2 regions of the Halomonas hibernica genome follow, and region 2 is predicted to be linked to the other one. Evidence: predicted binding sites of a transcription regulator. Region 2 holds the regulator's gene; the other holds the start of a gene.
The links. The regulator sigma-54, encoded in region 2, starts transcription at its own class of promoters, with help from an activator protein. The targets are predictions, from matches to a motif close to TGGCACNNNNNTTGCTNT.
Positions count from the first base shown of each region.

Region 1: a site for sigma-54 is predicted at 2,472-2,489, ahead of urtA (urea ABC transporter substrate-binding protein). Genes of this name have one in related genera too.

Region 1 is NZ_VIFN01000002.1:233,829-238,465, reverse strand. It holds gene urtB (urea ABC transporter permease subunit UrtB) at 1-973, opposite strand, end outside; gene urtA (urea ABC transporter substrate-binding protein) at 1,058-2,377, opposite strand; gene atzF (allophanate hydrolase) at 2,749-4,590, shown strand; gene uca (urea carboxylase) at 4,605-4,637, shown strand, end outside.
Region 2 is NZ_VIFN01000001.1:404,160-408,796, forward strand. It holds gene pmbA (metalloprotease PmbA) at 1-149, shown strand, start outside; gene FKN99_RS01865 (HPr family phosphocarrier protein) at 160-429, opposite strand; gene rapZ (RNase adapter RapZ) at 472-1,404, opposite strand; gene FKN99_RS01875 (PTS sugar transporter subunit IIA) at 1,472-1,942, opposite strand; gene hpf (ribosome hibernation-promoting factor, HPF/YfiA family) at 1,947-2,255, opposite strand; gene FKN99_RS01885 (RNA polymerase factor sigma-54) at 2,354-3,766, opposite strand; gene lptB (LPS export ABC transporter ATP-binding protein) at 3,890-4,637, opposite strand, start outside.

The DNA of each region.
Region 1 (4,637 bases), on a different contig from region 2:
TGCGCTCAATGGCAACCCCCACCAATGCGGCGACCAGAAAACCTGCCGGAATAGAGAGAATCAACGCCAGCCCCGGCTGGCCGGGCAACAGCTGTTGCATCATCCAGGTAGTGTAGGCGCCCAGCATCATCAGCTCACCGTGGGCCATGTTGATGACGCCCATCACGCCAAAGGTAATCGCAAGACCAATGGCGGCCAGTACCAGCACTGACCCCAGGCTCAAGCCAAAGTAGAGCGTTTCAACCCCACGGTTGATTTTCAGGTTCTGTTCCACGCTGGCAAGCGCGGCGCGGGCGGCATCCGCAGCTACGGTGTCGTCGCCATTGGCCGCACGACTTAGCGCAACTCTAGCGCGTGGATGAAGGCTTCCGGTTAGCGCTTCGATACCCGCCATTTCACCCTGCTCAGCACGGTAAATGGCGACCGCTTGGCTCAGCCGATAACGTACCTGGCTATCCTTTTCTTCCAGAATGAGCGCATTGATGGGTTCAAGCAGCTCACCATCGACTTCACCCAGCAAACGTTCGGCAGAGATACGGCGGCGATCCAGATTGGGCGAGTAAAGGTCCACCACAGCAATCGCGCTGCGCAGCTGGTTTCGCAGGGCGTTATTGATGCCCATGCGGTCCAGGTCGCGGCGTGACATCTCACCCAGCGGTTCATTCGTCAAGGCGTCGGCCACCGGCCACTCTCGGCCACTGTTATCGAGTACGACAACAAACTGACCATCGTCGGCACGCTGCAAGCGGCCATCCAGCAGAGCCTGCAGCCAATCACGGGCGCGCTCGTCGTCGCTTTGCAATATGGCGGTAATCGCCTCGCCTTTATCGCGGTAGGAATCGACATCCAGCGCCTCAAGAAGCTCAAGCGCGGCGTCATTATCAGAAGTATCGGGGCCTGTCTGTGCCTGTACGTTGAGTGTTATGCCCAACAACACAGCGCACAAAAACCCCCAGGAAAGGAAACGCCTCATGGGGTTGTTCCTTTGGTGGTCAAGGTGGAGAGTTAGCGTGCTCCCTTGCCGCCCGATCAGGCGGGCGGCAAGGGGTGGCCAGTATTATTCGGCGAGCGCCGCTTCGGCTTCTTCAGTAGCGGTGCTGCCACCGCATGAGCCGTTCACAACGTTGAAGTTGCCGCACTCCATGGGCTTGCGCCAATCGGCAATCAGGTCGCGCGAGCCGGGCAAGTAGTCGGACCAGGCATCGCCGGCAACGGTTGAGGGCGTTTGCCAGACGATATCGAACTGGCCATTGTCCTGCACTTCGCCAATCAGTACCGGCTTAGTGATGTGGTGGTTGGGCATCATCGCCGCATAGCCACCCGAGAGATTGGGCACACTCACGCCGATAATGGCATCCTTCACCGCGCCTACATCGGTGGTACCCGCTTTACGCACCGCCTCGGCCCACATGTTGAAACCGATGTAATGGGCTTCCATTGGGTCGTTGGTGACCGCTTCTTCATTACCGGTGTGCTCAATCCAGGCGTCGATAAAGTCGTAGTTGTCATCGGTATCCACGCTCATGAAGTAGTTCCAGGCAGCCAGATGGCCAACGAGCGGCGCAGTGTCGATACCGGAAAGCTCCTGCTCACCTACCGAAAACGCAATCACTGGAATATCAGCGGCATCAATACCCTGGTTGGCAAGCTCGCGGTAGAACGGCACGTTGGCGTCGCCGTTGATGGTCGAGATCACCGCGGTAGACTTGCCCTCTTCACCGAAGCGACGAATCTCGGAGACGATGTTCTGCCAGTCGGAGTGGCCGAAGGGCGTGTAGTTGACCATGATGTCGTCGCCTGCCACGCCGTGCTCATCTTTCAGAAACGCTTCGAGAATGCGGTTGGTGGTGCGCGGATAGACATAGTCGGTACCCACCAGAGCAAAGCGCTCAATGCCGACTTCGTTAATCAAATACTCGACAGCGGGAATCGCCTGCTGGTTGGGCGCGGCACCGGTGTAGAAAACATTTTCAGACGACTCTTCTCCCTCGTACTGCACCGGGTAGAACAGCAGACCATTGAGTTCTTCAAACACCGGCAGCACCGCTTTACGTGATACCGATGTCCAGTTGCCGAACACCACGTCTACCTCATGCTGGGCCAGCAGCTCGCGGGCGCGTTCGGCAAACAGCGGCCAGTTGGAGGCCGGGTCCACTACCACGGCTTCCAGCTGACGACCCAGCAGACCACCGGCTTCGTTCTGCTGCTGGATCAGCATTTCAACAGTGTCTTTTAACGTCGACTCACTGATAGCCATGGTGCCAGAAAGGGAGTGAAGGATACCCACCTTGATAGGGTCATCATTGGCTGACGCATGAAACGATACCGAAAGGGCCAGTGCAGAAAGACCCAGCAGTGCCTGTTTTTTCAAGTTCATGTTTCGCATCCCCAAGCTGCAAGCGGGCAGCTAGATATTTGTCATTAATCAGGTGTACTCAATTGCCTGAAAGCGCCTGTAACTCGTCCTGCACATTGCACGATGCGTTCCACACTTTAAAAAAACATAAAAAATTCAAACATATAAAAAGTATACAAGTTACTTTACAGGAGTTTTCCATCTTTGATTCAGGGTCTTAAAGCACTTCATTGGTGCTAAAGCGGTCTGATTCGCACGATAAAAGTGCATAAAAACTGTCCATTTTTATCCTTTTATCGCCAAGCTTCTGTTTTTAAAACATTTAGCGTTTTCTTGGCCTGTGGTTTGCAAAATGACTTGTATACAAGACCATGGATAACCAAGGGCCAAACATGATGACCACACGCGGCTGGACACTCGAACAATGGCGGCAGGCATATAACGAGGGCGCAACCCCGGAAGCCTTACTCGGTGAGTTGATCACGCAACTGGCCAAACCTGACAGTACCGACAATGCCTGGATTTCACTTCTCGACCAAGAGGGGCTGGCTCATGCCCTGGCAGCACTTCAAACACGCCTGGACGAGGCGGACGGCAAGATAGACAAGCTGCCGCTTTACGGCATTCCGTTTGCGGCGAAAGACAACATTGATGCCGCCGGGTTTGCCACCACGGCGGGCTGCCCGGCCTATGCCTATCAACCCACCCGTGACGCTGCTCTGATTGATAAGCTGCGCACCGCGGGCGCAGTACTCATCGGCAAGACCAATCTGGATCAGTTTGCCACCGGCCTGGTGGGTACCCGCTCTCCGTTTGGTGCCGTGGCCAATAGCTTCAATCCTGAAGTGGTGAGCGGCGGCTCAAGTTCTGGGTCGGCGTCCGTGGTGGCACGCGGGCTAGTGCCGTTCTCACTGGGTACCGACACGGCAGGCTCCGGTCGCGTGCCCGCCGGCTTGAATAACCTGGTCGGGCTTAAACCCACCAAAGGCCTGTTCAGCATCGATGGGGTGGTACCGGCGTGCCGTTCGCTGGACTGTGTCTCCATCTTCTCGTTGACTGTCAATGATGCCGGGCAGATCGCCGAGCTAATGGCCGGCTTCGAGCCTGCCGACGCTTTCTCACGCAAGGCGCCAAGCGCCCTCCCCCTGGATGCCCCGGCCATACGCCGTCCTGGCCCGCTAGCCAAGCTTGCCATTCCCCAGTCGCCCCAGTTCTTCGGCGACGTGGTGGCTGAAAAGGCATGGCAAACGGCCGTGGAAAAATGGCAAAAGCTTGAAGGGGTAACGCTCGTCGAACTTGATTTTGCCCCCATGCTTGAACTGGCCGCCCTGCTTTATGAAGGGCCGTGGGTAGCAGAGCGCCACGCCGCCGTGGAAACCTTCATGGCCGAACATGCCCAGAACATGAATGACGTGGTGCGCGGCATTATTAGTAACGCGGGTAAATACAGCGCCACCGATACGTTCAAGGCGCAATACCGCAAGGAAGAGCTGGTTAGGGTGATCGATAATCTTTTGGATGATATCGATGGCCTGTTAGTCCCCACCGCCCCTACCGCGCCCACTATCGAAGCGGTTAATGCTGACCCGGTAACGCTCAATAGCCAGCTCGGCACCTATACCAACTTCGTTAACCTGGCCGATTTTTGCGCATTGGCGGTACCCGCCGGGTTCCGCGACGATGGACTGCCTTTTGGCGTTACCTTGGTGAGCGGCGCCTGGAAGGATCGGGAACTGCAGACCCTGGCCAGCCGCTGGCTAAATGCCCACCCGACGCCGCTGGGTGCCACTGACCAGGCACGCCCGCCGGAAACCGTTCATACCACCCTTGCCGTCCCCACCGTTCAGGTCGCTGTGGTAGGCGCTCATCTTTCCGGCATGCCGCTGAATACCCAACTGACCGAGCGCCATGCCTGGCGCGTGGCATCCACGACAACGTCCGCCAATTACCGCTTGTTTGCCCTGCCCAACACCGTACCGCCCAAGCCCGGCCTGCAGCGCGTTCACGAAAACGGTGCCGCCATCATTGTTGAAGTATGGGAAATGGCCGCGTCGGAATTTGGCTCGTTTGTCGACCTGATCCCCGCGCCGCTGGGTATCGGGAGTGTCGAGCTTGCCGACGGCCGCTGGATCAACGGCTTTATCTGCGAAGGGCATGGAACCACAGATGCTCAGGATGTCACCGAGTTTGGTGGCTGGCGTGCCTATATCAAGGCGCAAACCTCCCACGCATAACGAGGCTATGACTCATGTTCAACAAAGTATTGGTTGCCAACCGCGGT
Region 2 (4,637 bases):
TCCAGTATCCGGTTGAAGAATTTACCATCGCTGGAAATCTTGAGCGTATGTTTTCAGGCCTTGTCGGTATCGGAAGTGATATCGATACGCGCGGCAGTATCCATACGGGCAGCTGGTTAGTGGATGCGATGACTGTCGCCGGTAGCTAAAAAAGCCGTACTACTGATCTTCGTCAAAGCGGGCGTCGAACAGCGCTTGGATTGCATCAAGCGCTTGTTCGGCATCCTCACCTTCCGCACAAATCCGCAGTTGGGTGCCGCAGGGTGCAGCTAGCATCAATAGCGACATGATGTTGGCTGCATCAGCCATTTGCTGCTGTTTATACACCTGTATGCTGGCGGAGTAGTGCTGGCTGCACTTCACCAGCTTTGTGGCGGCGCGAGCATGTAGGCCGCGCTGATTGGTCAGTGTTAAGGTTCTTTCTGGCACCCTGGGTCCTTTTTTCCGAGTGGTGTCATTAGGCGTAAGCGTTTACGTAGGGCTGGGCGTCTGCTCGGAAAATGGAGAAGCCGTCAGTGGCTCTGCCCGGGTTCCTCGTAGCGTGTATTGCAGCTCCAATTCTCGGTGACGCAACTGGACTTCGCCGATGAGCGGTGCCAGCTTTTGCGCCAGCTGCTCGGCAATATACACAGAACGGTGCTGCCCGCCGGTACAGCCAATAGCTACCGTCATATAGCTGCGCTGACTATTTTGGTAAGCAGGCAGCCAGCGCTCAAGCATTGCCTGAATATCATGGCTCATCTCTTCGACAATCGGGTAGCCGCGCAGAAACGCAATAATCGTGGCATCACGTCCTGTGTACTGGCGTAGCGTTGGGTCCCAATAAGGGTTGGGCAGGCAGCGTACATCAAAGACTAAATCTGCATCCATGGGTACGCCATGCTTGTAGCCGAACGACTCAAAGGTGAGTGTTAGCTGGTCCTTGCGCTGGTGGGCTACCTGGTCTGAAATGCGCCGACGCAGGTCGTGGACCGATAAGCGTGATGTATCAATCCGCAGGTCGGCCAAATCACGTATTTCGTTGAGCGTCTCTTCCTCTTTCTCTATTGCCTCTTCAAGCGTCATATCACTGTTGCGCGTTAACGGATGGCGTCGCCGTGTCGCAGAGTAGCGTTCAAGTAAAATACGTGAATCGGTGGTTAGATAGATAACCTGACAATCTATAGGCCGCGCGCGCAGCTCTTCAAGCAGTACGGGAAGACGCTCAAGCGCCGCTGGCAGGTTGCGGGCATCAATACTGACCGCTAGATGTGTGCGCTCACCCTCGTCACGGAGTTCGTCAACCAAAGAACCAAGCAACATGGCAGGGAGATTATCAATGGCGTAATAGCCAATATCTTCCAGCGCTTGTAAAGCGATTGACTTGCCAGAGCCAGAGCGGCCGCTAATAATCACCAGTTGCATAGTGGCTCTCTCTGATTGAACGTATAAAAGGGATAACGCATGAAAACGTGTTAGTCGTTATGGGCGATTATGGAGCGGCCTGTTCGCGAATCTTGCTCATCAGCAGGTCAAGCAAATCGCGCTGGCTGCTGGTTTTGCGTAATGCCTGGCGTGTGCTCGCATCATTCATAATGGTGGCCACTTGGCCCAAAAGCGACAAATGCGTGTCGTCAGCCTCTTCGGGAACAAGCAGCACAAAGACGAGGTCGACCGGGTCGCCATCAATAGCATCAAAATCAATAGGTTCTGATAATTTTAAAAAACCCGCAATAGGCGTAACGCAATGTGGGCTGCGCGCATGGGGGATGGCGACGCCGTTACCGATCCCCGTGCTGCCAAGGCGTTCCCGGCCGATCAGTCGGCTGAAAACTTCCTGACTATCCAGACTGGGTGTATTTTGAGCGATAAAGGTGCTGAAAAACTCCAGCACCCGCTTTTTGCTGCCCCCGGGCACGTCGTAAAGTACGCGCTCCGGGGGGAGGATGGTTTCCAACGTCATTGAATTAACGCACGCCAGCGCCTTGGGCGCGAGCTTGTGCTTTTTCCTTGTGCTTAACGAGTTGACGATCAATTTTGTCTGCTAAGGCGTCAATAGCGGCGTACATGTCGACATCTTCGGCGTCGGCATGTAGGTCGGCGCCTGCCGCATGAAGGGTGCACGCGGCATGTTGGCGCTCCTTCTCAATAGATAAGGTGACTTGTACCGTGGTGATGTGGTCGTAATGACGTTCGATGCGTTCAAGCTTTTCATTAACGTAGTCACGCAAGGCGTCAGTCAGTTCTACATGATGACCCGTGATATTTACTTGCATTGACGTGCTCCTTATCCATCGGACTGAATTTCGATTGTAACCCTTTTTACGGTGTTGCAAAGCCCCTGTCGCGAGTTTTGCCATTTCTCTTGTAACGACTAACGCAAACGACGACGTTCACTTGATGAGGGAATGCCCAGCGACTCACGATATTTCGCCACCGTACGGCGTGCCACTGTGATGCCGCCATCTCCCAGTAATGTCACCAAACGACTGTCCGAAAGAGGTTTGCCGGGAGGCTCATCTTGAATCAACTTTTTAAGCCGGGCGCGAATCGCGGTGCTTGAGTGGCTGTCTGCGCCATCCTGCCCGCTAATTTGGCTTGAGAAAAAGTACTTAAGTTCGAAGACGCCCCGTGGGGTATGGATATATTTTTGTGTGGTGACCCGAGAAATGGTTGATTCGTGCATCTCAACCGCCTCGGCAATATCGGCAAGAATCAACGGCTTCATCGCTTCTTCACCGTGCTCTAAAAAACCGATTTGGCGAGTGATAATCTCGCGTCCTACGCGTAGAAGCGTGTCGTTGCGGCTGGACAGGCTTTTGATTAGCCAGCGCGCTTCTTGCAAGTGCTCTTTTAAAAACTGGTTATCCTGACTCTTGTCTGCACGCTTGATTAAGCTGGCGTAGTCGGGCTGGATGCGCAGCCGGGGCAGGGCTTCAGGGTTAAGCTCCAGGTGCCAGCCTTCATGATCATGACGTACAACCAGGTCGGGCGTGATGTAGCTATCGTCGGTGGCGCCATAAGCACTGCCTGGGCGTGGGTCCAGGCTTCGGATCAGACCGATCACATCGTCTAGCTGCTCATCGTCCAGGCTTAGGCGGCGCTTTAATAGGCGCATGTCATTTTTGCCCAGCGCTTCTAGAAACTGACGAACCAATCGGCGCGCGGGAACCAGTAGGGGCGTGTCGTCGGGGAGCGTTGCTAGCTGAAGCATCAAACATTCACGCAAGTCACGGGCGAAGACGCCCGTTGGCTCGAACTGCTGTAAGCGCATCAGAATGGTCTCCAACTCTCGCTGGCTGAGACCTTCGATGCTCTGAGCACGTAACCCATCGCGGATATCGTTGAGCGGCTGCGTCAGGTAGCCATTGGCATCCAGTGCATCAATCAGGCTTTCGGCGATTAGCTGCTCACGAGCCGTAAAATCGGTCATCGCCAGCTGCCAAAGGAGATGCCCATGCAGGCTTTGTCCCGCGGCCTGGCGTTCAAAATCGGGGCCTTCGCTGCTGCCAGAGCTACCCATGTCCTGGTAAGTATCAGACCAGTCGCTATCGACAGAGAGTTCCTCGGGAATGCTTTCTGACCACTCCTCGCCGGGTGTTTCGACGGTCGCCTGCTCGCCGAACTCATCTTCCTGCTCCAGCATTGGGTTGGCATCCAGCGCCTGCTGAATTTCCTGACGTAGATCCAATGTCGATAGCTGTAGCAGTGCAATCGCTTGCTGCAGCTGAGGTGTCATGGTCAGCTGCGTACCGATACGCAATTGGAGAGAAGCTTTCATGACCATCTGAGAACCACTCGTTAATCGGAAAGCTTCACCCTAGTGCGAGTCATGTTGTTGTGCAAGTGCAATAAGCATGCCACTGATAAAATTTTTACTGCAGATCACTGTTTAGCGGTGAAATTAAATTTATAGGCGAAAATCAGCACCCAGGTAAACTTCCCTCACTTTTTGGTTATCAAGGATAGTCTGAGGACTACCGCCAGCAATGATATGGCCGTCACCGACAATATAGGCGATATCGCAAATATCCAGTGTTTCTCGGACGTTATGGTCAGTAATTAGCACGCCAATGTGGCGCTGTTTTAAGGCGCGAATAATGCTCTTGATTTCACCAACCGAGATGGGGTCGACACCTGCAAACGGCTCATCCAGCAAGATAAACGCGGGCTCTGTGGCCAAGGAGCGGGCAATTTCGACGCGCCGCCGCTCGCCGCCGGAAAGGCTCATGCCCAAGCTGTCACGGATGTGGGTAATATGAAAGTCGTCAAGCAGGGCCTCAAGCCGCTGCTCTCGTCCTGCCCTGTCCAGATCTTTGCGAGTTTCCAGAATCGCCATAATGTTATCCGCAACCGATAGCTTGCGAAAAATAGACGCTTCCTGGGGTAGATAGCCAATGCCGGCCATCGCGCGTTCGTGCATGGGAACGCGGGTTAAGTCTTGCTCGTCGATACGCACCGTACCCGCATCAGACTTCACCAGGCCCACAATCATATAAAATGATGTGGTTTTACCCGCGCCGTTAGGGCCAAGCAGGCCAACCACGCTGCCTTGAGCAATCTCTAGGCTAATGTCTTTAACCACGCGGCGGCGCTTATAGCTTTTTGCCAAGTGATTGGCGTAAAGAGTTTTTATGGGCGGTGCTTCCGCAATAGAC